DNA from 2 places in the Azospirillum sp. Marseille-Q6669 genome. Region 1 is predicted to be linked to the other one. Evidence: riboswitches for the same ligand, from Rfam matches in the RefSeq annotation. Region 1 holds a riboswitch; the other holds the start of a gene.

Region 1 (11,881 bases):
TCGGCCTCGGCGCCTGCGCCTCGCTGGGACCGCCGCGCACCGCGGAGCCCGCGCCTGGAGCGGTGGAGGCGCTGGACGGCATGGTGAAGGGACCCTGCAACCGTCCCGTCGCCTCCGTTCTGGCCGGGGAGGGGATTCCGGTCGGGCAGTTCCGGACCGCGATCTACAGCGAAGCGCGCACCGGGCCGAGCGCGCGGGTGTCGCAGTACGAGATGTGGCTCTATCCGCGCGACAAGGCCGGCGTCCTCATCGTCAAGATGGACGAGAGCTGCCGCCCGATGCAGGTCTACACGCGGGAAGGCGGCAACGTGCAGGCCTTCAAGGCGGGGTAGGCGTCGCCTCGGCCGCTGGGGCTCTGGCAATCGCCGACTCCGATTCCGGAGCCGGGTGGGTTGGCAATCGCCGACTGACCCGCCGCCGACTCACCCGCGCGCGGCGGGGAGGATCTTGCGCTCCGGAATCGGCGGGGGCGAGGGGTAGAGCAGGACGCCGGTGTCGGAGAACTCCACCCGCGCCGCCTCGTAGACGGCCAGCGCCAGATCAAGCGCCACGCGGAACTCCGGCTTGAAGTGCTTCAGCTCCTTGTAGCCGCCGCCGAACTGGGTGAAGAGCGCCTTCCAGGTCACCGGAATCGGGTCGCGCAGCACATGCAGCCGGTAGGCCAGCCAGACATAGACGTCGATCGCCATCGAGCAGCCGCCGATGTGGCGGATCGCCGGCTCCCAGATCGGGACGGGGGAGCGCTTCAGCGCGGCGAAGAAGGTTTCCGACAGTTGCACCGTCTCGCGCCACAGGGTGCCCTGGCCGTCGTCGTCGCGCAGGCGGATGCCGCCGTTGACGATGTTCTCCTTGGCGAAGCCCTCGGCTCCGTCCTTGTCCCAGAAGAAGGTCAGGCGGCACAGGTTGATGCGGGTCGCCTGCTCCTGCACCGCCTTGTAGGTGGACCCGCCGGCCGAGACGCCCATGCGGTCGAGCCAGTCGTTCATCGAGCGGCCCAGCTCGATCTCGCGGCTGTTGTCCTGGATGGCGCGGGTCTGGAGATAGAGCAGGATCAGCCGCGCCTTGGCGCCGTAGGGGACGCCGACCGGCATCAGGCTGCCGTCGCGCTTGCGCTCCTTGCCCGGTTCCACCAGCAGGGTGACGCGGCCCTGGTCGCGGCGCCATTCGGCGTCCGGCGCCAGCTTCCGGTGGGGCAGGCTGGTCAGGCAGAAGCCGGAGTAGGTGATGCCCAGCGCGTTGGACTCGTCCTCCAGCACCGCCGCCGCGACATCGACGACGCTGGCCCGCTTCGGGTCCACGAGGTTCCGCGCCTCGCGCCGGCCATGCGTCATGATGAGTTGGTGCACGTCGCCCATAGGTCCCCCCGTCCATTCTGCCTGCAGTCGATCATGCACCGTCCGGAGAGTCCATTTGGCGATCGCCGACGAGGCTAATTGAGACCTAATTGCTGGAGTCTATTTGCTAGGTCGGCGATTGCCTGGGGACGACTCGGGGGTGCGTCGGCGATTGCCAGAAGACTCGTCGGCGTTCGCCAAGGGACCGTGTGGGAATCATCGGAGACTCGGCCCAGACTTAAAGCGACTCGGGCATTGGTCGGCGATTGCCAAGGCGGGGTGGAGCGGGCGAGTCGCGACTCGGGATTTCATGGGGTGATCTTGGCGATGTCTGGCCGATGTCTGGACCGGCGGTCGGCGATTGCCAAGGCGCCACGGTGGGCCGGTTTGGCAATCGCCGACTCCTCCCTCTCCTCGGCGGGTGAGGGGAAGCGGCATGGTCGGCGATTGCCAAGGCGGCGCCCCTCCGCGCCGGGCACTTCTGCCTTGCGGGGCCATGCGGGCACGAAACGCCAGCGCGGCTGTTTACGCTTGGCCTCCGCGGTGATTGGGGGCGTGCTTTGGGAGATCCGCGAGATGAGCGATGAGGGTTTCACGGACCGCGTTCTGGACGGCGTGAACGGGCTGGACGGAACCGCCCGCCGCAAGGCCGTCGCCCTGGGCGCGGAGGTGCCGGCCCTGCGTGACGGGCTCCAGGTGCCCAGCTCCCGCATGGTGCTGATGCCGGCGCTGGGGGCGCTGTGGGCCGCCGGGCTGGGCATGGAGAAGCCGGGCTGGTCGCGCCTCGCCCGGCAGGGGTTGCTCGCCATCGCGCTGGGGACGGTGGCCGGCAAGGGGATCAAGCGCGTCGTCTGCCGCGCCCGCCCGAACGAGGGCCGCGACCCCAGCCGCTGGGGCAAGGCGGACGGCAAGCACGCCTCCTTCCCCTCCGGCCACGCCATCAACGTGTCGGCGCTGACCACGGCGGTCGGGCTGAACCGCGGCCTGTCCTCGGCGACCATGGTCAGCCTGGGCTTCGCCGCGGCGGTGGGCTGGTCGAGCCTCGCCACCGAACGGCACTGGGCGTCCGACTATGCCGCCGGCATGGCGACGGGCGTGCTGGCCGGTCTGGCCGCCGAAGTGATCGACGGCTGGGTGGAGGACCAACTGTCCTGAGGAACGGGCGTCACCCCCGTCCTCACCCCGCCGGGTCGGCGAGCGCGTGCAGCAGCCGTTCGCGGATCTGGGCCAGCTTGCTCTCGTGGGTGACCTTCAGGCCGAAGACGTCCTTCACATAGAAGACGTCGATGGCCTTCTCCCCGTAGGTCGAGATCTTCGCCGAGGAGATCTGCAGGGTCAGGTTGGTCAGCGCGCGGGTCAGGTCGTAGAGCAGGCCGGGGCGGTCGCGCCCGTTGACCTCGATCACCGTGTGGGTGGTGGAGGCGTTGTTGTCGATCAGCACGCGCGGCGGCACGTGGAAGACGCGGGTGCGGCTGGCGTGCGGGGCCTTGCGCTTGGTCAGGTCGTGCAGCGGCTTCAACTGGCCGGACAGCACCTTCTCGATCATCACCGACAGCTTGGCGAGCTTGTCGCCGCTCTCGAAGGCGCCGCCGCCCGCCGCGTCCTGCACGGTGAAGACGTCCAGCGCCATGCCGTTGGTCATCGTGAAGATGCGGGCGTCGACGATGTCCGCCCCCGCCGCCGCCAGCGCCCCGGCGAGGCGGGAGAACAGACCGTGGTGGTCGGTGGCGAAGATCGTCACCTCGGTGATCGCCCGGCCGCGGTCGATGCGCGTGTTGACGGTCAGCGGCCGTTCGTCGCGCAGCGCCTCGCGGACCAGCCGCGCCTGCCGGCCCAGCGTCTCCGCGTCGAAGGCCAGCCAGTAGGCCGGGTAGCCGAGCGCGAGATGCCGTTCGAAATCGGCATCGTCGAAGTCGGACAGCTCGGCGCGCAGCGCTGCCTGGGCGGCCTGGATGCGGCGCCCGCGCCCTTCGACCGACAGGCCGCCGGACATCACCTCCTCCGAGCGGTTGTACAGCTCGCGCAGAAGCGTGGCCTTCCAGTTGTTCCAGCGCTGCGGGCCGACCGCCCGGATGTCGGCCACCGTCAGCACCAGCAGCAGGCGCAGCCGCTCCGGCGACTGGACGAGCGAGACGAAGTCGCGCACCGTCTTGTCGTCCTCCAGGTCGCGCTTGAAGGCGGTGTAGGACATGGCGAGGTGCCAGCGCACCAGCCAAGCCACCGTCTCCGTCTCCTCCGCCGTCAGGCCGAGCCGCGGGCACAGCTTCTCCGCCACCCGCGCGCCGAGGATGGAATGGTCGCCGCCGCGGCCCTTGGCGATGTCGTGCAGCAGCACGGCGACGTAGAGCGCGCGTCGCGACACCACCTTGTGGATCACCTCCGACGACAGCGGCAGCTCGTCGGTCAGCTCGCCCATCTCGATCTTGTGCAGGATGCCGAGAGCGAACAGCGTGTGCTCGTCCACCGTGTAGACGTGGTACATGTCGTACTGCATCTGCGCGACCACCCGGCCGAAGTCGGGGATGAAGCGGGCCAGCACCCCGGCCTCGTTCATGCGGCGCAGCGTGATCTCCGGGTCCTTGCGGCCGGTCAGGATCTCCAGGAACAGCCGGTTGGCCTCCAGGTCGGCGCGCAGCTTCGGCCCCACCACCGACAGCGAGCGCGTGATGGCGCGCAGCGCGTTGGGGTGGATGTCGATGTCATTCTGCTGGGCGGTGTGGAACAGCCGGATCATGTCCAGCGGCTCGTCCTTGAACTGGCGGTCGCTGCGCACGTTCAGCCGCTCGCCGTCCACCACGAAGCCGTCCACGTCCTTGCGGCGGGCGAGTGCGGCCAGCCGCAGGATGTTGAACTTGGGCGGGCGCTTCGATTCCGCCTCCAGCGCCGCGCAGAAGATGCGGGTCAGGTCGCCCACGTCCTTGGCGACCAGGAAGTAATGCTTCATGAAGCGCTCCACGCCCTTGGTCCCGGCGTGGTCGGTGTAGCCCATGCGGTTGCCGATCGACGTCTGCACGTCGAAGGTCATCCGGTCCTCCATGCGCCCGGTCAGGTAGTGCAGGTGGCAGCGCGCGGTCCACAGGAAGTTCTGCGCCTTGGCGAAGCGCTGCGCCTCCTCCGGCAGCAGCACCTTCTTGCCGACCAGATCGTCGACGTCCTCGACCCGGTACAGGTACTTGGCGATCCAGAACAGGGTCTGCAGGTCGCGCAGGCCGCCCTTGCCGTCCTTCAGGTTGGGTTCCAGCACGTAGCGGCTGTCGCCCAGCTTCAGGTGGCGGTTGTCGCGCTCGGCCAGCTTGGCCTCGACGAATTCCGGCCCGGTGCCGGCCACCACCTCGCGGTCGAAGCGGCGGCGCAGCTCGGTGAACAGCTTGCGCGGACCCCAGAGGTAGCGGGACTCCAGGATGGCGGTGCGGATGGTGACGTCGGCCTTGGACTGGCGGATGCAATCGTCGACGCTGCGCACCGCGTGGCCGACCTTCAGCCCGAGGTCCCACAGGATGTAGAGCATGTACTCCACCACCTGCTCCACCCGCGGGGTGCGCTTGTAGGGCAGCAGGAACAGCAGGTCGATGTCGGAGAAGGGCGCCAGCTCGCCCCGGCCGTAGCCGCCGGTGGCGACGATGTCGAACACCTCGCCGGAGGTCGGATTGGGCGAGGGGAAGATGTGGGTGACCGTGAGGTCGGCCAGCGAACGCACCACCCCGTCGGCGAGGTAGCAGTTCTGCCGCACGCAGTCCTCACCCGATCCCTTGGCCTCGAAGCGGGCGCGCACCTCCGCCCGCCCGTCGTTCAGCGCGCCGCGCAGCCGGGCGATCAGGGCGGGGCGCAGCTTGTCGCCGGTCCCATGCTCCGCCACCAGCTTCTCCAGGTCCTCCGCCAGCTTGCGCCGGGACAGGATCGCGCGCTTGTTGGGGATGTTGGCGGTGCCGGCGTCCTTGGCGTCGGACGCGTCGGCGGAGGCGGCGCGGGTGGAGAGCATCGACAAAACGTGAGCCTTCCCAGGGATGCGAGGGGTGCGACGAACCGTGCGGCGTCCCGACTATAACGGGAAAGAGGATAATTCGCACGCGGCACACCAAAAGAGGCTGCCGTCTGTTTCCTGCATGATCCAACTGGGAGCGCTGCTGCGACGGCTGTGCTGGAACGGTCGTGCTGTGATGGCCGTCACTGACGCGCTCCATTCCAAAGAGGTAAGGAGTCGTCCGTGAGACACGCGCGAGGGAGGCCATTGATGATCCCGAACCCCGGAACGGCACGGCGGGAGCTGGCGAACCTCGGGAACGCCCTGACCCTGGCGGAGCGCGGTCTGCCGCGTCACACCCCGGCCGAGCTGATGGCCTGGCTGGTGCACGCCCTGGCGCTGTGCCCCGGCTCCATCGGCGACGCGCTTTTGTTCGAGATCTGCGGCACCGCCACCGACGCCAAGGCCTCCGACGCCATCAAGATCGCCCAGATCCGCAAGGGCTGGGCCGCGGTGGTGCGGGCGCAGTTCCGCCTGCGCGGGCTGACCGTGGTCGGCGGCGGAGGCGAGAGGCGCGCCTGCGCCGCCTGACGGACGGCGTTTCCTTCCCCGCCTACTCCTCGCGCACCGACAGGTGGATGTTGGCGCCGCCGTTGCCTTCGAGGATCTCGGCGGCCTCCACTTCGTCCTCCACCTCGGCGGTGCGCACCCACAGGATGACGCCGCCGGCCTCCAGCGCGCGGCTGAACTCGTCGGTGTCGGGGTGGCTGGTCAGCTCGTCCAGGTAATCCTTGATGGCGACGCCGCCCAGGCCGGCGGCGACGATGGCCGCCAGCGGCGCGGCGATCGGGCCGCCGACGATGGCGAGAAGCCCCGCGGTGGTCAGGGGAAAGGCGTATTTCAGCTCGCCCACCAGCCCGGTCAGAGCCTCGTCCGACGGGGCCTGCGGGCGCTGGTCGGCGACCTCCAGCGAGGTGTGGCTGGCCAGCACCGACAGGTCGTCGCGGTCGAAGCCGGCGTCCAGAAGGGCGGCCACGGCCTTGTCGAACGCCTCGCGGGTCTTGAACAGGGCGACGACCTCGCGCACCTCCCGGACGGTGTCCTGGCCGTTCGTGGTCCGGCCATCAGTGTTGTCGGGCGCTTGCGTCACGGCGGTCTCCTTCAGCTTCGGCTTGCTCGTTCTACGGGCATCGAACAGTCTAACGAAGCGGTCATCGCGGCACCAGCGCGGGCGTGCTAGGGTGCCGCCCCGACCTTGCCCGACACAACGCAACCGGTTGAAGACCCGTGTCCGACGCGCCCGCCGCCATTTCGCCCCCCGCCATTCCTCCCGACGCCACCCCGATGATGGCGCAATATCTGGAGATCAAGCAGGCCCATCCCGACTGTCTGCTGTTCTACCGGATGGGCGATTTCTACGAGATGTTCTTCGAGGACGCGGTGAACGCCGCCCGGACGCTGGACATCGCGCTGACCAAGCGCGGCCAGCATCTGGGCGAGGACATCCCGATGTGCGGCGTCCCGGTCCACAGCCATGAATCCTACCTGCAGCGCCTGATCCGCCAGGGCTTCCGCGTCGCCATCTGCGAACAGATGGAGGACCCGGCGGAGGCCAAGAAGCGCGGTTCCAAGTCGGTGGTGAAGCGCGGCGTCATCCGCATCGTCACCCCCGGCACGCTGACCGAGGACAGCCTGCTCGACTCCCGCGCCTCCAACTGGCTGGCCGCGGTGGCGGAGGCTGCGGGCGGCCTCGGGCTGGCCTGGCTGGAGCTGTCCACCGGCGAGCTGGTCGTGCAGCCGGTGGAGCGCGCCGGGCTGGGCGCCGCGCTCGGCCGCCTCGACCCGCAGGAGGTTCTGGTCTCCGAGAAGCTGTGCCAGAGCCCCGACCTCTACGAGCTGTGGGGCGAATGGAAGTCCCGCCTGACCGTGCAGCCGACCCCGCGCTTCGACAGCGAGAACGGGCGGCAGCGGCTGCTCACCCTCTACGGCGTCGGCACGCTGGACGCCTACGGTCCGTTCTCCCGCGCCGAGGTGGCGGCGGCGGGCGCCCTGGTCGCCTATGTGGAGCTGACGCAGAAGGGCCGCGTGCCGCGCCTGTCGCCGCCGCGCCGGCTCGGCCCCGGCGCCGTCATGGAGATCGACGCGGCGACCCGCCGCAACCTGGAGCTGACCCGCACCCTGACGGGCGACCGGCGCGGCAGCCTGCTCGCCACCATCGACCGCACGGTGACCGGGGCGGGGGCGCGTCTGCTCGCCGCCCAGCTCTCGGCGCCGCTGACCAACCCCGCGGCCATCGCCAAGCGGCTGGACATGGTCGAATTCGCGCTGAACGAGGAGCGGCTGCGCGGCGACCTGCGCGAGGCGCTGCGCCGCTGCCCGGACCTGGAGCGCGCCCTGTCCCGCCTGACGCTGGGGCGCGGCGGTCCGCGCGACCTCGCTGCCGTGCGCGACGGTCTGGCCCAGGCCTCAGCCATCCGCCTGCTGCTCAACGGCCATCCCGGCGGCCCGCTGCCCGACGGGCTGGGCGCCGTGGCCAAGGGGCTGGGCGAGCACAGCGAGCTGGTCCAGCAATTGACGCAGGCGCTGGCGCCGGAGCTGCCGCTGCTCGCCCGCGACGGCGGCTTCATCGCGCGCGACTATTCCTACGCGCTGGACGAGCTGGTGACCTTGCGCGACGAGAGCCGGCGGCTGATCGCCGGGCTTCAGGTCAAATACGCCGGAATCGCCGGGGTGCCGGCGCTGAAGATCAAGCACAACAACGTGCTCGGCTATCACATCGAGGTGACGGCGACCCACGCGGACAAGCTGATGTCCGAGAAGGGGCGCGAGGTCTTCATGCACCGCCAGACCATGGCGAACGCCGTGCGCTTCGGCACGGTGGAGCTGTCGGACCTGGAGCGCCGCATCTCCGAGGCCGCCGACAAGGCGCTGGCCGTGGAGCTGGAATTGTTCAACGACCTCGTGGAGGAGGTGACCAGCCGCGCCGAGGCCATCGCCCAGGCCGCCCACGCGCTGGCCGCGCTCGACGTCGCCGCCTCGCTGGCCGAGCTGGCGGCGGAGCGGCGCTACCGCCGGCCGGTGGTGGACGGCAGCCTCGCCTTTTCGATCAAGGGCGGGCGGCACCCGGTGGTGGAGGCAGTGCTCGACGCCGGCAACGCCGGGCCTTTCGTCGCCAACGACTGCGACCTCGCCCCGGACAACCGGCTGTGGCTGCTGACCGGCCCGAACATGGCCGGCAAATCGACCTTCCTGCGGCAGAACGCGCTGATCGCCGTGCTCGCCCAGATGGGCGGCTTCGTGCCGGCGGAGAGCGCGCACATCGGGGTGGTGGACCGGCTCTACAGCCGCGTGGGTGCGGCCGACGATCTGGCGCGCGGCCGCTCGACCTTCATGGTGGAAATGGTGGAAACCGCGGCCATCCTGAACCAGTCCGGCGACCGCGCGCTGGTCATCCTGGACGAGATCGGGCGCGGCACGGCGACCTTCGACGGCCTGTCGATCGCCTGGGCCTGCGTGGAGCATCTGCACGACGTCAACCGCTGCCGCGCGCTGTTCGCCACCCACTACCACGAGTTGACCATGCTGGCCGGCAAGCTGCCGGGCCTATCCTGCCACACCATGCGCATCAAGGAATGGCAGGGCGACGTCGTCTTCCTGCACGAGGTGACGGCGGGGGCGGCGGACCGCAGCTACGGCATCCATGTGGCGAAGCTGGCCGGGCTGCCCGGCGCCGTGGTGGGCCGCGCCGAGGAGGTGCTGACCATCCTGGAATCGGGCGACCAGAACGCGGCCATCCATCGCTTGGCCGAGGATCTGCCGCTGTTCAGCGCCGCCCTGAAGCGTCCGCCGCCGGCCCCGGCGGCGTCCCCCGCCGCCCCGCCGGAGCCGTCGCGGGTGGAGGAGGCGCTGAAGTCCATCGACCCGGACAGCCTGACGCCACGGCAGGCGCTCGATGAGTTGTATCGCCTGAGGGGTTTGATGCGTTGAACGGGAATATTTGCGACGGAACACACGTCATTGTATGAAAATCCGCCGCCGCAGCGTCCCGGGCCATGGGCAAGGGGCGTTGTCATCCAAGCGGCGGGAAGGGGGTGTGGTTATTGACCCCTGGTAAGGTGCTGGTGATCTGCACGGTCATCCAGACGGTCGTCGCGATCCTCGCGCTGCTCGTCGCCGTGCTGTAACCCAGACGACGGAGGGGCGGCGCTGCAACGCCGCCCCTCTTTTCGTGTGCACGCCGTTCCGGCCATCGGCCTTTCCGAGCGCGCGGTACCGGAGGTGTCGTCTATTGACCACTGGTGCGAGAAATATAGCGCTGAACCACAGCCGCCGCAATCCCATCCCCAGGGTCATTCCATGGGCGCTACGCCCGTTCCACGGCGTCCTCGTCCATCGGGGCGCCGCGGTCATGGATAGGGGTGACGTGGCGTTGGGTAGCGGGGCGTTGCGCGTGGCGCAGCTTCTCCTCCACCGCCTCGTTCACGAATTGGTCGAGCGAGCGGCCCTCCCGCTCGGCGGCCTTCGACGCTTCGGATTCCAGCGACTTGTGCAGATGAACCATTCGGTGCCTCCCCCAACGCGGAACGGACTCTGTCCGATGCTTCAGATGGGAAGCCCGTGCCCGCGCTGCGAGCGCCCTATCCCGAAGCGCCGTCCCGATCGGAAGCGTCCGGTGGGGCGCTCGCGGGTGGCAGGAGCGGCTTGGCGTGCAGCGCGCGGGCGGCGACGGCCATGGGGTCCTCGCCCGGCGCGCAGGGATGGGTGGCGACCAGCAGGGCTTCGGGCACGCTGGCGGCGATGTAGTCGGCCACCGTCTCATACACCGGGATGATCATGGCGATGCGGGTCAGGTCCACCACCTTGCGCACCTGCCCGGACGCGCAGAGCAGGGACAGGGCCTTGCCCGCCGACAGGGCCTCCCCATTCATCACCAGCAACAGGCCGACGCCCGTGCTGTCGATGAACTCCAGCCCGGTCAGGTCGAGGAGGTGGCGGCGCTCCGGTCCGCCCGTCACGTCGGCGATGGCCTGCCGCACCGGACCGGCGTCCTGGCTGGTGAAGCGCCCGGTGAACACCAGACGGGTGAAGTGCCGCTCCTGCTCCTTGCGATACTGCACGGTCCGCACCCTTTCCTGACGTCCGGCGGCCATGATCCGGTCCGGGCCTTCGCTGGGCAAGCGGGCGGCGGCCTGCGGTCCTGCGCGATGTTGACGCAGGTCGCCCTCTTTTTGTCACGGCCTCCTTGTCCCTTGACGCCGCGCCGCGGCGGTCCTACAAGCGGGGGCACGTGGTGATTTGGTCGACCGGCTTGCGGGCCACGTAAAACAACCCGCTAAAAAGGTCCGAGCCGCGTCCGCGCCTCGACCCGATCGGTCGGGGCGTTTTTTGTTTTGCCGGTCTGCCCCGCCGGCGGACAGAGGAGACAAAGCGGCCATGGCGCGCACCGATCATCGCAATCCGAACGTCGCGGGGCTTCGCCCGCGTTCCCGTCTGGTCCATGGCGGCGTCCGCCGCTCGTCCTTCGACGAGACCTGCGAGGCGCTCTACCAGACCTCCGGCTTCGTCTACGGCTCGGCGGAGGAGGCGGAGAGCGCCTTCGTCAACGACGGCTCCCGCCACGTCTATTCGCGCTTCCGCAACCCGACCACGGCGATGTTCGAGGACCGGCTGTGCGAGTATGAGGGGGCGGCCTGGGCCTACGCCACGACCAGCGGCATGGCCGCGGTGCACGGCGCCCTGTGGTCGAACCTGCGCACCGGCGACCGCATCGTGGCGCCGCGCTCGCTGTTCATCTCCTGCTATTGGGTGATCAAGGAGCTGTCGGCCCGCTTCGGGGTCGAGGCCGTCTTCGTCGACGGCACCGACCTGTCCCAGTGGGAGGAGGCGCTGGCCAAGCCGACCAAGGTCGTCTTCCTGGAAACGCCCAGCAACCCGGGGCTGGAGGTCGTCGACCTGCGCGCGGTCAGCGCTCTCGCCCACAAGGCCGGGGCCAAGGTGGTGGTGGACAACGCCTTCGCCACGCCGGTGCTGCAGCGCCCGTTCGAGATGGGGGCCGACGTCGTCATCTATTCGGCGACCAAGCACATCGACGGCCAGGGCCGTTGTCTGGGCGGCATCATCCTGACCAACGACAAGCAGTACGGGTCGGACGTGATCCACCCCTACCTGCGCCACACCGGCCCGACCATTTCGCCCTTCAACGCCTGGCTGCTTCTGAAGGGGCTGGAGACGCTGGAACTGCGCGTCTCGGCGCAGAGCGCGGCGGCCCTGACCGTGGCGGAGTTCCTGGAAGGCCACGCGAAGGTGGAGCGGGTGCTCTACCCGGGCCTGCCCAGCCACCCGCAGCACGATCTTGTCCGCAGCCAGATGACCGGCGGCGGCACCATGCTGTCGATCTTCCTGAAGGGCGGCAAGGAGGAGGCCTTCCGCGCCCTGAATGACCTGCGGATGGTGATGATCTCCAACAACCTTGGCGACTCCAAGAGCCTGATCACCCACCCCGACACCACCACCCATTCCAAGCTGACGGTCGAGGAGAAGGCGGCGGCGAACATCCGTCCGAACCTGCTCCGCCTGTCCGTCGGGC
Region 2 (11,881 bases), on a different contig from region 1:
CCGTTTGCCATTGCGTCGTCCTCAGTTCGGCGACCGGTCGCGGCAAGGAGGGCTGTTGCCGCGACGGCGGGTGATGCGAGACCGAAAGTTTTAAGCCCTGCTGTGTTTGGCGATTGAATTACGCCTCTACCGCACACGAGTCAACGGCAGGGACTTGGCCGTGGCCAAAATGGCGCACCGCGGGAAGTGCCTGAAAACTAACGGGCTTTGCTGCAGCTGGTATTACCAGGGCCGAAACCCGGTTTCGCCGTTCAGCCTATTACTTGTCGAAGCGGCGAACATTCTCCACCATCATCGAATACATCTGGGTAATCAGCTCCGCCGGACGCAGCCGGCCGAAGGGAATGTTCTCCTTGGCCCACTCCACCAGCCCCTCGGGCGGGCGGACCGGAGCGACCTCGTAGCCGGCCTTCTTCAGCGCGTTCATCACCGAACGCGCCTGCTTGGTGTAGTCCTCGTTGAAGAAGGACTTGTCCGCGTCCTTGATCGCCTTGGCAATGATGTCTTCGAGCGGAGTGGCCATGCCCCGGTGTGCCGGTCGCGGTCGTTCGTGATGGGGCGGACACGGTGTCACAACGCGGGCGCTGTTGCAATTCCATTGGGAACCGCATACCTCAAGCCCTCTTCGCACCGCATATCACAGGGATTAACCGCCATGGGCTACACAGTCGCGGTCGTCGGCGCCACCGGCAACGTCGGACGGGAAATGCTGAACACCCTCGCCGACCGCCGCTTCCCGGCCGACGCGGTGATCGCCCTGGCCGCCGACAGCGCGGTGGGCAAGGAAGTGTCCTTCGGCGAGGACGCGGTGCTGAAGGTCGAGGACGTCGGCCGCTTCGACTTCAAGGGCGTGGACATCGCTCTGTTCGCCGCGGACGCCAAGGTTTCGGCGGCCCACGCGCCGCGCGCCGCCGCGGCGGGCGCCGTGGTGATCGACGCCAGCCCGCAGTTCCGCATGGACCCCGACGTCCCGCTGGTGGTCCCGGAGGTCAACGCCGACGCGCTCGCCGGTTACGCGAAGAAGAACATCGTCGCCAGCCCCGGCGGCGCGGCCATCCTGTTGGCCATGGCGCTGAAGCCCCTGCACGAGCAGGTCACGGTGAGCCGCGTCGTCGTCTCCACCTATCAGGCGGCCTCGGACGCCGGCAAGGAGGGGATGGACGAGCTGTTCAGCCAGACCCGCGCCATCTACGTGAACGACCCGGTGCAGAAGTCCGTCTTCTCCAAGCAGATCGCCTTCAACGTCATCCCGCACATCGGCCCCTTCATGGAGGATGGTGCGACGCGGGACGAGTGGGCGATGAACGTCGAGACGAAGAAGATCCTCGACCCCAAGATCAAGGTGAGCGCAACCTGCGTCCGCGTCCCCGTCTTCATCGGCCATTCCGCCGCGATCACCATCGAGTGCGTCGAGCCGGTGACCGCCGAGGAGGCCCGCCGCATCCTGCGCAAGGCGCCGGGCATGCAGGTGATCGACCAGCAGGAGAACGACGGCTACATCACCCCGGTCGAGATCGCCGGCGACGACCCGGTCTTCGTCAGCCGCCTCCGCGAGGACTACACGGTGGACAACGGCCTGTCCTTCTGGGCGTCCACCGACAACCTGCGCAAGGGCGCCGCGCTCAACGCCGTGCAGATCGCTGAGCTGCTGGTGAAGGAGTATCTCGACGCGTGATTCCGATCCGTCCCTCCCGCCCGGACGACGCCCCGGCGCTCTTTGCCGTCTGGCTCGCCGCGGTGCGCAGCACGCACGACTTCCTGAGCGAGGCGGACATCGGCTTCTACGCCGACCTCGTGCGCGACCAGTATCTTCCGGCGGCGGCGCTCATGGTCGCGGTGGACGGCGACGACCGGCCGGTCGGCTTCCTGGGCATGAGCGGGCGGAAGATCGACACGCTGTTCGTCGATCCGGCGTGGCACGGCCAGGGGATCGGCCGTGCCCTGGTCGCCTCCGCGTTGGACAGCGGGTGGGGACTGACGGTCGACGTGAACGAACAGAACAGCGCCGCACGGACTTTTTATCGGCGCCTCGGCTTCCGGGAGGTCGGGCGCTCCGCGCTGGACGACAGCGGCCGCCCATTCCCCTTGCTGCATCTCGCCCTCGATGGCTCCGGCCGACGCGAACCGACCGGAGCCTGAAAGGCTTACTTGACGAACAGCCGGTAGAGGGCGGAATGGTCCAGCCCGCCGTCGCCCTGTTCGGCCAGCAGTTCGAACAGCTCCAGGCTCAGGCCCAGCGCGGGAAGCTGGATGCCGGATTGCTCCGCCAGTTCCTCCGCCTGCTTCAGATCCTTGATCTGGGTGACCACGCGGCCGCCCGGCGTGAAGTCGCCAGACACCATGCGCTGGCCGTGCAGCTCCAGGATGCGCGACTCGGCGAAGCCGCCGCGAATGGCGTCGCGGACCTTGCCCGGCTCCACCCCCGCCGCCTTGGCCAGCGCCAGCGCCTCGGCCACCGCGCCGATGCTCAGCGCGACGATCACCTGATTCGCCATCTTGGCGACCTGCCCCGCCCCGCTGTCGCCGACATGGGTGATGCGCTGGCCCATCGCCTGGAACAGCGGCAGGGCGCGGGCGAAGGCCTCCTCCGTGCCGCCGGCCATGATGGTCAGGGTGCCGGCCTCCGCCGCCACCGTGCCGCCGGACACCGGGGCGTCGACCCACTCCGCGCCCTTGGCGCGGACGGCCTCGGCCAGCTTGCGGGTCGCCCCGACCGCCGTGGTGCCCATGTCAATGACGAGATGGCCGGGCCGCAGCGCGTCGATCAGCGCCGCGGCCACCGCCTCCACCGCCACGGTGTCCGACAGCATCAGCACGATGGCGTCGGCGCGGGCGGCGACCTCCGCCGGTCCAGCGGCGGGGCTCATGCCCTCGCCGGCCAGCTCCTCGACCGGGCCGGGGCTGCGGCTGCTGATCACCAGGGCAGCACCGGCCTTCGCCAGATTGCGGGCCATCGGCCGGCCCATCAGGCCCAGCCCGATGACGCCAACCGTCCGTCCCGCCAGACCTGGCCGTCCGGTCATGTCACCGGCCGTCACAGGCGGGTGTGGCGCGCCCGCGCGCCGCGTTCGATGGCGGCGGCGCACAGCCGGTCCACGCCCAGCTTGTGCCGGATCAGTTCCAGCATCCGCAGTTCCTCCTGCGAGGCCGACGGGTCCGCCGCGGCGATGTCGCAGGCGAGCGCGTAGGCGGTCTCGGACAGCTTGGACGGAATGGCCTCCTTGACGATCTGGAGCGTCGTCTCCAGCCCGTCGGCGTCGGCCAGCAGGCCGGAGCATTCGCGGGTCACATCGGTCAGCCGGTCGATGTCGAAATCCTTGAAGATCGGCAGGTAGCGGACGTTCTCGCCGATGGCCTCAAGCTCCGCGTCCGTCATGTCGCCGTCGCACGCCGACACCAGCACCATGACGTAGATGAGCGCGCTGTGATGGTTGATCATCGAAACTCCTGCGGAAAAAGGGCCCCGCCCAATCTTGCCCGCCCCCCGCGCGCCGTCAAGGGAGGGAGCGCCGTCAAGGGAGCTATGCCCGGGGCGGACGGGTGGGTCCCTCGACAGGGGACGGGTTGCCCCTTAAGGTCGGCCCCATGTCGGTGGTCTTCAACGTGGCGCTCCCGGTCTTCGCCATCATCCTGGCGGGCGTCCTTTCCGGTAAGGCGAAGCTTCTTGGTCCCGCCTCGTCGGAGGCGCTGAACAAGTTCGTCTACTGGATGGCCCTGCCGCCGGTGCTGTTCCTCGGCACCGCGAAGCGCTCGCTGCCGGAGATCTTCAACGGCCCCTTCATCGGCGCCTTTCTCGGCTCGATGCTGGCGGTCTACGCGCTGGGCGCCCTGCTGGGCTGGCTGATCCACCGGGAGCGCACGCAGATCCAGTGCATGCAGGGGCTGAACGCCTGCTTCTCCAACACCGGCTACATGGGCATCCCGCTGTTCCTGGCGGCCTTCGGCCCGGACCGTCTGGCCCCGGCCATCCTCGCCACCGTCATCATGAGCGCGATCATGGTCGGCATCGCGGTGATCTGGCTGGAGTTCGCCAACAGTCAGGGCGGCGGCATCGGCAAGGCGCTGCGCGACGTCGGCCGGGCGCTGGTCAAGAACCCGCTGATCATCTCCACGGCCCTGGGGCTCGCCTGGTCGGTCTTCCTGTCCGGCGTGCCGGTGCCGCGCCCGATCGCCATCTACTGCGACCTGATGGGCGCCTCCGCCGGTCCCTGCGCCCTGTTCGCCATCGGCCTGTTCCTGGCAACCCAGAGCCTGAAGGCCAACCTGCTGGAGGTCGGCTGGATCAGCGCCCTGAAACTGGTGGTGCAGCCGGCGCTGGCGTGGTTCCTCATCCAGACGCTGTTCCCGCTCGACCCCTTCTGGGCCGGATCGGCCATCATCCTCGCCGGGCTGCCCACCGGCGCCCTGACCTTCGTGGTGGCCAGCCAGTACCGCATCTATGTGGAGCGCACCTCCGCCGCGATCCTGATGTCCACCATCGCCAGCGTGGTCACCCTGTCCTTCCTGCTGGCCACCTACGCGCCGCCGCTCTGAACCTTGGCTTGCGGTCGTCTGGTCGCGCTCGCCTCTTGAGACATTCATCTTTCTTAAAAGAAAGAAACCATTTGAAAAGCGGGAGACAGCCTCCCTGCGTCATTCTTGCGTCTTTCTTAATATTTGCTGTTCAATCATTTGATCACGGCAAATCCAGCGCCCAACGCACGGGCGCTGGTCTGCCGAATCCTTTCGTTCAGACTCATAACAATCGACCGCCGCCGCATCGTTTCGGGGGAAAGAGATACGCGCCATGTCCATGCTGAGTTCCATGACCATCCGGACCAAGGTGGTCGCCGCCACCGTCTGTGTCCTGCTGATGTCAGTCGCCCTGGGACTGTTCGCCGTCGACCGGCTGAGCACCGTCAACCACGCCGCGGAGGAAATCCGCTCCAACTGGCTGCCCAGCGTCACCGCCATCGGAGAGATCGACGGTGCGGCCAACGATTACCGCATCCTGGAGGCGTCCCACATCCTGGCGCTCTACCCGGCGGAAATGGCCGAGGTTGAAAAGGAGATGACCACGGTTCTGAACCGCCTGGCGGAGGCCCGGCGGAAATATGAGCCGCTGCTGGCCCCCGGTTGGGAAACCCAGACCTTCAGACGCTGGGAGGCGGCTTGGGATGGCTATCTGAAAATCAGCCAGGGCAAATTGCTTCCCCCCTCACGAGCCAACGAGAACGAGAAGGCTACAGGCATCTACCGGGACGAATCGCGCAAGGCGTTCGATGAGTGCTCCGCGCTCGTCAATGACCTGACCACCTCCAACGTCCAGAACGCCACGAAGGCGGCGGACTCGGGGCGGGCGACCTATGTCGGAGCGCGGAACTGGATTCTGGGCGCCATCGCGTTCGTGGCGGTCCTCTGCCTGTTCGCCGGCATCGCCATGACGAAGTCGGTCGCCCGGCCCATCGTCGCCCTGACCTCCATCATGGACCGTCTGGCCAGGCGCGACCTCGGAGTCGCGGTGGAGGGCGGCAACCGGCAGGACGAGATCGGCGCCATGGCCCGCGCGGTGCAGGTCTTCAAGGACGGCCTGATCGAGGCGGAGCGCCTGACCGCCGCCCAGGCCGCCGAGGAGGAGAACAAGCGCCGCCGCACCGAGCGGATCGACTCGCTGATCCGCAACTTCGACGGCGCGGTGCACAGCGTCCTGCAGACCGTGGGCGCCGCGGCGTCGCAGCTCGACACCACCGCCCGCAGCATGACCGACATCGCCGAGCACACGCGGGCCGAGGCGGGCAGCGCGGCGGCGGCGGCGGAGCTGACCTCCGCCAACGTGCAGACCGTTGCCGCCGCGTCGGAGGAGATGGCCGCCTCCATCACCGAGATTTCCCAGCAGGTGTCGCAGTCGGCCGGCATCGCCGGCAAGGCGGTGGACGAGGCCGACCGCACCAACGCCACCGTGCAGGGGCTGTCGGAAGCGGCCCAGCGCATCGGCGACGTGGTGGACCTGATCCAGAACATCGCCGCCCAGACCAACCTGCTGGCTCTGAACGCCACCATCGAGGCGGCACGGGCGGGCGAGGCCGGCAAGGGCTTCGCCGTCGTGGCGAGCGAGGTCAAGAGCCTCGCCAACCAGACCTCCAAGGCGACGGAGGAGATCGCCCAGCAGATCGGCGCCATCCAGGCGGCCACCGGCGGGGCGGTCGGCGCCATCCGCGGGATCGGGGCGACCATCTCCTCGATCAACGACATCTCCTCCTCCATCGCCGCCGCCATCGAGGAGCAGGGTGCGGCGACCCAGGAGATCAGCCGCAACGTCCAGCAGGCGGCGCAGAGCACCCAGGAAGTGACCAGCAACATCAGCCGCGTGTCGCAGGCCGCGACCGAGACCGGCAGCGCCGCGACCCAGGTGATGTCGGCCTCCGGCGACCTGAACCAGGGGGCGATGCGCCTGAAGAGCGAGGTGGAAAACTTCCTCATCGCCATCAAGGCCGCCTGAGGATCGCAAGACAGGACCGGTGGGCGGCCGCGGGACCGCTCACCGGCAGCCCCGTTGCAGCACGGGTTCCGGCTTCCCGCTTCTCCTCATACTTTCGAAGAAGCGCGCGGCAATCGGTTTGACAACCGGCGGCTGTCACGGCACTCCATGACCGTCACGCGTCTTTTTCCAACAAGAATACAAAATGGAGGAACCGCCATGCTGAGCATCTATGCGCAGCACGCGCAGACCTATTTGCTTGTCCTGATGATAAGCACGACGCTTTTCTTCGCCCTGCCGATTTTCGTGGCGCCGCTCGCCTGGGCTCGCCTGATGCTCTGGCGCATCCCGCAGGACACCGACCTCGCCGTTTATTTCGGCCGCTGCCTCGGGGCATTCATCCTGATCGTCGAATTCCTGATGCTGCGCGGCGCGACGACGGTGGAGGCGACCGCCTACGCCTTCGATGTCCTGTTCGGCGTGTTCGGGCTGATGCTGGCGGTCCATGTCTACGGCGCCATCCGGCGCATCCAGCCGATCACCGAAACGCTGGAGATCGGCTTCTGGGCGCTATTGCTTCTGCTCAACACGTGGTTCTACCCGGCCCCTGCCGCCTGATGGGACCACGGCTCCGCCGCTGTTGCCCCACTCCTGTTGCCAAGCCGCCGCTGCCCGTATAATGTGCACCGTGCATCAAGAGTTGAGCGGACGCTCAACGCCAACCTGCTTTCCCGAGCAAGGTGGCGTCCCGAAGGGGGATGTGGCCGGACCGGCAAACAAACGGGGTTCGCCATGACGTCTGTTCCGACCGATGCACCGACAGCGGAGCCGGACGAGTCATGCCCATCAAGATACCCAACGATCTTCCCGCCTTCACCGCCCTGCAGGCCGAGGGCGTCATGGTCATGCGGGAGGCCGACGCCATCCGGCAGGACATCCGGCCCCTGCGCTTCGGCCTGCTCAACCTGATGCCCGACAAGATCCGGACCGAGACGCAGATCGCGCGCCTTCTCGGCAGCACGCCGCTTCAGGTCGAACTGTCGCTGATCCGGATCACCAACCATGTGCCGCGCAACACCGCGGCCGACCATATGAGCGCCTTCTACCGGTCGTGGGAGGACGCGCGCCGCGAGACGTTCGACGGCTTCATCGTCACCGGCGCCCCGGTCGAGACGATGCCCTTCGCGGAGGTGTCCTACTGGGACGAGCTGTGTTCGGTATTCGACTGGACGCAGAGCCACGTCCATTCCTGTCTGAACATCTGCTGGGCGGCGCAGGCCGCCGTCCATCATTTCCACGGCGTGCCGAAGCATCTCCTGCCGCGCAAGGCATCCGGCGTGTACCGGCACCGCAACCGCGCCCCCGCCTCGCCCTATCTGTGCGGCCTGTCCGACGGCGTGCCCATCCCGGTTTCGCGCTGGACCGAGGTGCGCGAGGAGGACATTCCCCCCAAAAGCGGCCTGCGCGTGTTGCTGGACTCCCCAGAGGCTGGCCCTTGCCTGCTGGAGGACGCCGCCCACCGGTCGCTGCACATGTTCAACCACATCGAGTACGACACGGACACGCTGCGCAACGAATATGTCCGGGACGTCGCCAAGGACGCGGCCACGCCGGTTCCCCAGGGCTATTTCCCCGACGACGACCCGAGCCTCCCGCCCGAAAACCGGTGGCGGAGCCACGCCCATCTGCTGTTCGCCAACTGGATCAACCAGATCTACCAGACGACGCCCTTCGACGTCGCCCACATCGGCACGGGTGGATAGGCCGTCTACCAGCCCCGCAGGAACCCCGCCGTCGCCTCCACCGCCTCCTTGATGCCGACGCGGCGGACCTCCACCCCCTCTGGGAAGGCGCCGAACAGGCGGCTCGGCATCATCGGGTCGAGCAGCACGAACACCCCGGTGTCGTCGGCCCGCCGCACCAGCCGGCCGAAGGCCTGCTTCAGCCGCAACCGCGCGATCATGTCCTCGTAGCGCCGCCGCCCGAAGGCGTCGCGGCGGGCGCGGTGCAGGATGTCGGGGCGCGGCCAGGGCACGCGGTCGAACACGATCAGCCGCAACGAGCGGCCCGGCACGTCCACCCCATCGCGCACCGCGTCGGTGCCGAGCAGGCAGGCGTGCTCCTCCCCCCGGAAGATGTCGATCAGGGTCGCCACGTCCAGCGGGTCGACATGCTGGGCGTAGAGCGGGACGCCGGTAGCGTCCAGCGGCTCCACGATGCGGTCGTAGACGGCGCGCAGCCGGCTGATCGCGGTGAACAACCCCAAGCCCCCGCCCCCCGCCGCCTGGAACAGCGTGCGGTAGGCCGACGCCACCTGCCCCAGATCGTCCTTGCGCACGTCGGTGACCACCATCACCCGCGTGCGGTTGGGGTAGTCGAAGGGCGACGGCACCTGGGCGCGCAGCGCCGGCTTCGGCAGATGGCTGGCGCCGCAGCGGTCCTCCGCCGCCTGCCAGTCCATGGCGACATCGCCGGTGCCGTCGGTCAGGGTGGCCGAGGTGACCACCATGCCGTGCGCCGGCCCGGCCAGCGCCTCGGCGAAGGGAACGGTAGGGTCGATCCAGTGGCGGTAGAGCCCGACATCGACGTCGCGCCCGTCGATCCGCTCCACCGCGAACCAGTCGACGAACTGCGCCGGGGTCTCCACCGGCAGCGTCTTCAGCATGGCCCGCCACGCCTCGACCGTCAGCACGCCGCGCCGGGTCAGGCTGCGCGCCATGGCGTCGATGCGCCGCCGCTGGTCGCTGTCCAGCTCCGCCGTCTCGTCTTCCAGCCTTGCGGCCAGCCGCTTGGCCAGCCCGGCCAGCGGTTCCGACAGCCGGACGAGCGCCGCTTCCAGCGCCTCGGCGGCGTCGAGCAGCCCGTCCACCGGATAGGCCTTGTCGGCCTCCAGGCTGTAGGGGCCGCCCTGCCCCGCCGTGCGGGAATAGACCTGACGCCGCGCGGCGAGCAGGAAGGCTTCGGTCGGCCCCTGCAGGTTGTCGGCGGACAGCCGCGCCGCCCAGCCCTCCGCCGGCAGGACGCGGGCGCCCAGCATCACCGCGTCCATCAACTCCTGCGCCCGCTCGTCGCTGGCGACCAGATCCTCGATGCGGCGCTTCAGCCCGCGGGCGCGGCTGCGCCCCGTCTCCTCCGCCCCCAGCAGCCAGCGCCGCAGCTCCTGGGTCTCGCGCCCGGTCAGATGCCCGGCGAAGGCGCTGTCCGCCGCGTCGAAGACATGGTGCCCCTCGTCGAAGACATAGCGGGTGGGCAGCGTCGGCTCCTCACCGCCGCCGAGCGCGGCCTGCACCATGACCAGCGCGTGGTTGGCGATCACCACGTCGGCCTTGCGGGCGCGGCGCACGCTTTTCTCGATGTAGCAGCGGGCGTAATGGTCGCAGGCGGAGTAGATGCACTCGCCCCGCCGGTCGGCGAGGCCCAGCGTCCGCCCGCGCCCGGCGATGTCGACCAGCCAGCCGGGGAAGTCGCCGCCGGTCAGGTCGCCGTCGCGCGTCGCCGCCGCCCAGCGCGCCATCAGCCCCACCCCAATGGCGTGGTGGGGCTGCATCGGCATGCCGCGGACGGCCTCCTCCAGGTTCAGCAGGCACAGGTAGTTTTCCCGGCCTTTGCGCAGCACGACCTTGCGCGCCTTGGTCGCCGGCTCGGGGTAGAGACGGTCCAGCTCCGCGTCGATCTGGTGCTGGAGGTTGCGGGTGTAGGTGGAGATCCACACCGTGCCGCCGTTCTTCTCCGCCCACACCGTGGCCGGCGCCAGATAGCCCAGCGTCTTGCCGACGCCCGTTCCGGCCTCCGCCAGAACGACGTTCGGCGTGTCGGGCGCGGGGCGCGGGGCGAAGGCGGCGGACACCGCGCTGGCATAGTCGGCCTGCTGCGGGCGCGGCTCGGCCACCTTGCCGGGCACGCTGGCCGACAGCATCACCGACAGCCGGCGGCGCGCCTCGTCCGGCTCCACCGGGTGATGGGCGGGCGGCGGCTCGGGCGGGCCGTCCTGCCATTCCTTGATGCGGGTCCAGACGCGCAGGCCGGCACGTGCGGCGCCCTTCTCCGGCCCGTCCGGCTTGCCCAGCGCGGCCAGAACGGCGGGCGCCCACAGCCAGCCGGCGCGCCCCATCTCCCAGGCGAAGGCCACGGGGTCAGACGCCTCCTCGCGCCCCGGCGTGCCGAGCAACCCCAGCAGCTTGCGCACCGCCCGGTGCAGGGCCAGCGCGTCGTCCTCCAGCCCGTCGGGGATCGGCAGGTCCAGCGCCTCGGCCAACCCGCGCGGGGTCGGCACGCAGAAGCGGGCGGGCAGGACGAAGGCGAACAGCTCCAGCAGGTCGAAGGCGGCGAAGGGCTCCGTCCCCAGCCGCCGCGCCATCGCCCGCGCGTGGCAGACCAGCGGCGGCTGGCGGCGCGCCCGCTTCGCCGCGGCGGCGGGCGGCAATTCCTCCACCTCCCCGTCGCCGGTCAGCAGAACCACGCGCCGCGCGCCGGCGACCAAGGCCGGCGCGTCATCGAGGCTGAAGGACGGGAGGGAGGGCGCCGAGGTCAGATCCATGGCGCGCAGTATAAAGGTCCCCGCCGCCGCAATGCGAGCAAACCCGTGTTGACCGATCGGCCCGCCCCCTCGAAAGTGCTCCCCCGCCCTTGAGCGTCGCAGAGGAGAGGTCGAGCGCATGCGGTTTCCGGTCCGGCGTCTGCTGAGACTCCTGATGGCCCTGGCCGTCGCCCTGGTGGCCTTCAGCGTCGGCTGGGCGGCGCTCTACCGCGTGGTGCCGGTGCCGGCCACGCCCCTGATGCTGATCCGCGCCGCCGGAGGGTCCGGGCTGGCGCACGACTGGGTGCCCATGTCGCAAATTTCTCCCCACCTCGCCCGCGCCGTCATCGCGTCGGAGGACACGTTGTTCTGCGGCCACGGCGGCTTCGACTGGGCGGCCATCGAAGGCGCCTTCGAGGACAACGAGGAGGGCCGGCGCCTGCGCGGCGGCAGCACGATCAGCCAGCAGACCGCCAAGAACGCTTTTCTCTGGCCGGACCGCAGCTGGACCCGCAAGGGCATTGAGGCGTGGTTCACCCTGCTGATCGAGACGCTGTGGCCGAAGAGCCGCATCCTGGAGGTCTATCTGAACAGCGTGGAGTGGGACGACGGCGTCTACGGCGCCGAAGCCGCCGCCCGCCACCATTTCAAGAAGCCGGCCTCGGCCCTGACCCGCCGCGAGGCCGCCCTGCTGGCCGTCGTCCTGCCCAACCCCCGCAACTGGTCCCCGAACCCGCCCGGCGCCTATGTGGCGCGGCGGGCCGGCGTCATCGAGCGGCGCATGGCCGTGGTGGAACGGGACGGGCTGGCCGACTGCGCACGCTAGGCTTTGCCGGCAGTTTTTCAACCTGAGAACTTGATTGTCGACCGTCAATACAGCCTGTGGTAATCTGATCTGAATGCCATAG

Evidence for each region. Region 1 has a riboswitch for S-adenosylmethionine ahead of metZ (O-succinylhomoserine sulfhydrylase). Riboswitches for the same ligand answer to the same signal wherever they lie in the genome.
Region 2: linked by a shared signal. The riboswitch ahead of ACWPXE_RS19620 (homoserine O-succinyltransferase) and the one ahead of metZ (O-succinylhomoserine sulfhydrylase) in region 1 are both predicted to bind S-adenosylmethionine.

The regions. Positions count from the first base shown of each region.
Region 1 covers NZ_CBCOOP010000005.1:386,590-398,470, forward strand. Annotated here, with positions in the region: gene ACWPXE_RS27130 (hypothetical protein) at 1-332, shown strand, start outside; gene ACWPXE_RS27135 (replication protein RepA) at 423-1,355, opposite strand; gene ACWPXE_RS27140 (phosphatase PAP2 family protein) at 1,911-2,489, shown strand; gene ACWPXE_RS27145 ([protein-PII] uridylyltransferase) at 2,512-5,313, opposite strand; gene ACWPXE_RS27150 (hypothetical protein) at 5,566-5,886, shown strand; gene ACWPXE_RS27155 (hypothetical protein) at 5,909-6,445, opposite strand; gene mutS (DNA mismatch repair protein MutS) at 6,640-9,282, shown strand; gene ACWPXE_RS27165 (hypothetical protein) at 9,659-9,856, opposite strand; gene ACWPXE_RS27170 (STAS domain-containing protein) at 9,933-10,445, opposite strand; SAM riboswitch at 10,573-10,652, shown strand; gene metZ (O-succinylhomoserine sulfhydrylase) at 10,729-11,881, shown strand, end outside.
Region 2 covers NZ_CBCOOP010000003.1:482,867-494,747, reverse strand. Annotated here, with positions in the region: gene sdhC (succinate dehydrogenase, cytochrome b556 subunit) at 1-11, opposite strand, end outside; gene ACWPXE_RS19660 (hypothetical protein) at 260-523, opposite strand; gene ACWPXE_RS19655 (aspartate-semialdehyde dehydrogenase) at 656-1,675, shown strand; gene ACWPXE_RS19650 (acetyltransferase) at 1,672-2,139, shown strand; gene ACWPXE_RS19645 (NAD(P)-dependent oxidoreductase) at 2,145-3,023, opposite strand; gene ACWPXE_RS19640 (tellurite resistance TerB family protein) at 3,035-3,439, opposite strand; gene ACWPXE_RS19635 (AEC family transporter) at 3,586-4,533, shown strand; gene ACWPXE_RS19630 (HAMP domain-containing methyl-accepting chemotaxis protein) at 4,787-6,478, shown strand; gene ACWPXE_RS19625 (hypothetical protein) at 6,677-7,075, shown strand; SAM-I-IV-variant riboswitch at 7,143-7,247, shown strand; gene ACWPXE_RS19620 (homoserine O-succinyltransferase) at 7,297-8,220, shown strand; gene ACWPXE_RS19615 (ATP-dependent DNA helicase) at 8,226-10,994, opposite strand; gene mtgA (monofunctional biosynthetic peptidoglycan transglycosylase) at 11,113-11,799, shown strand.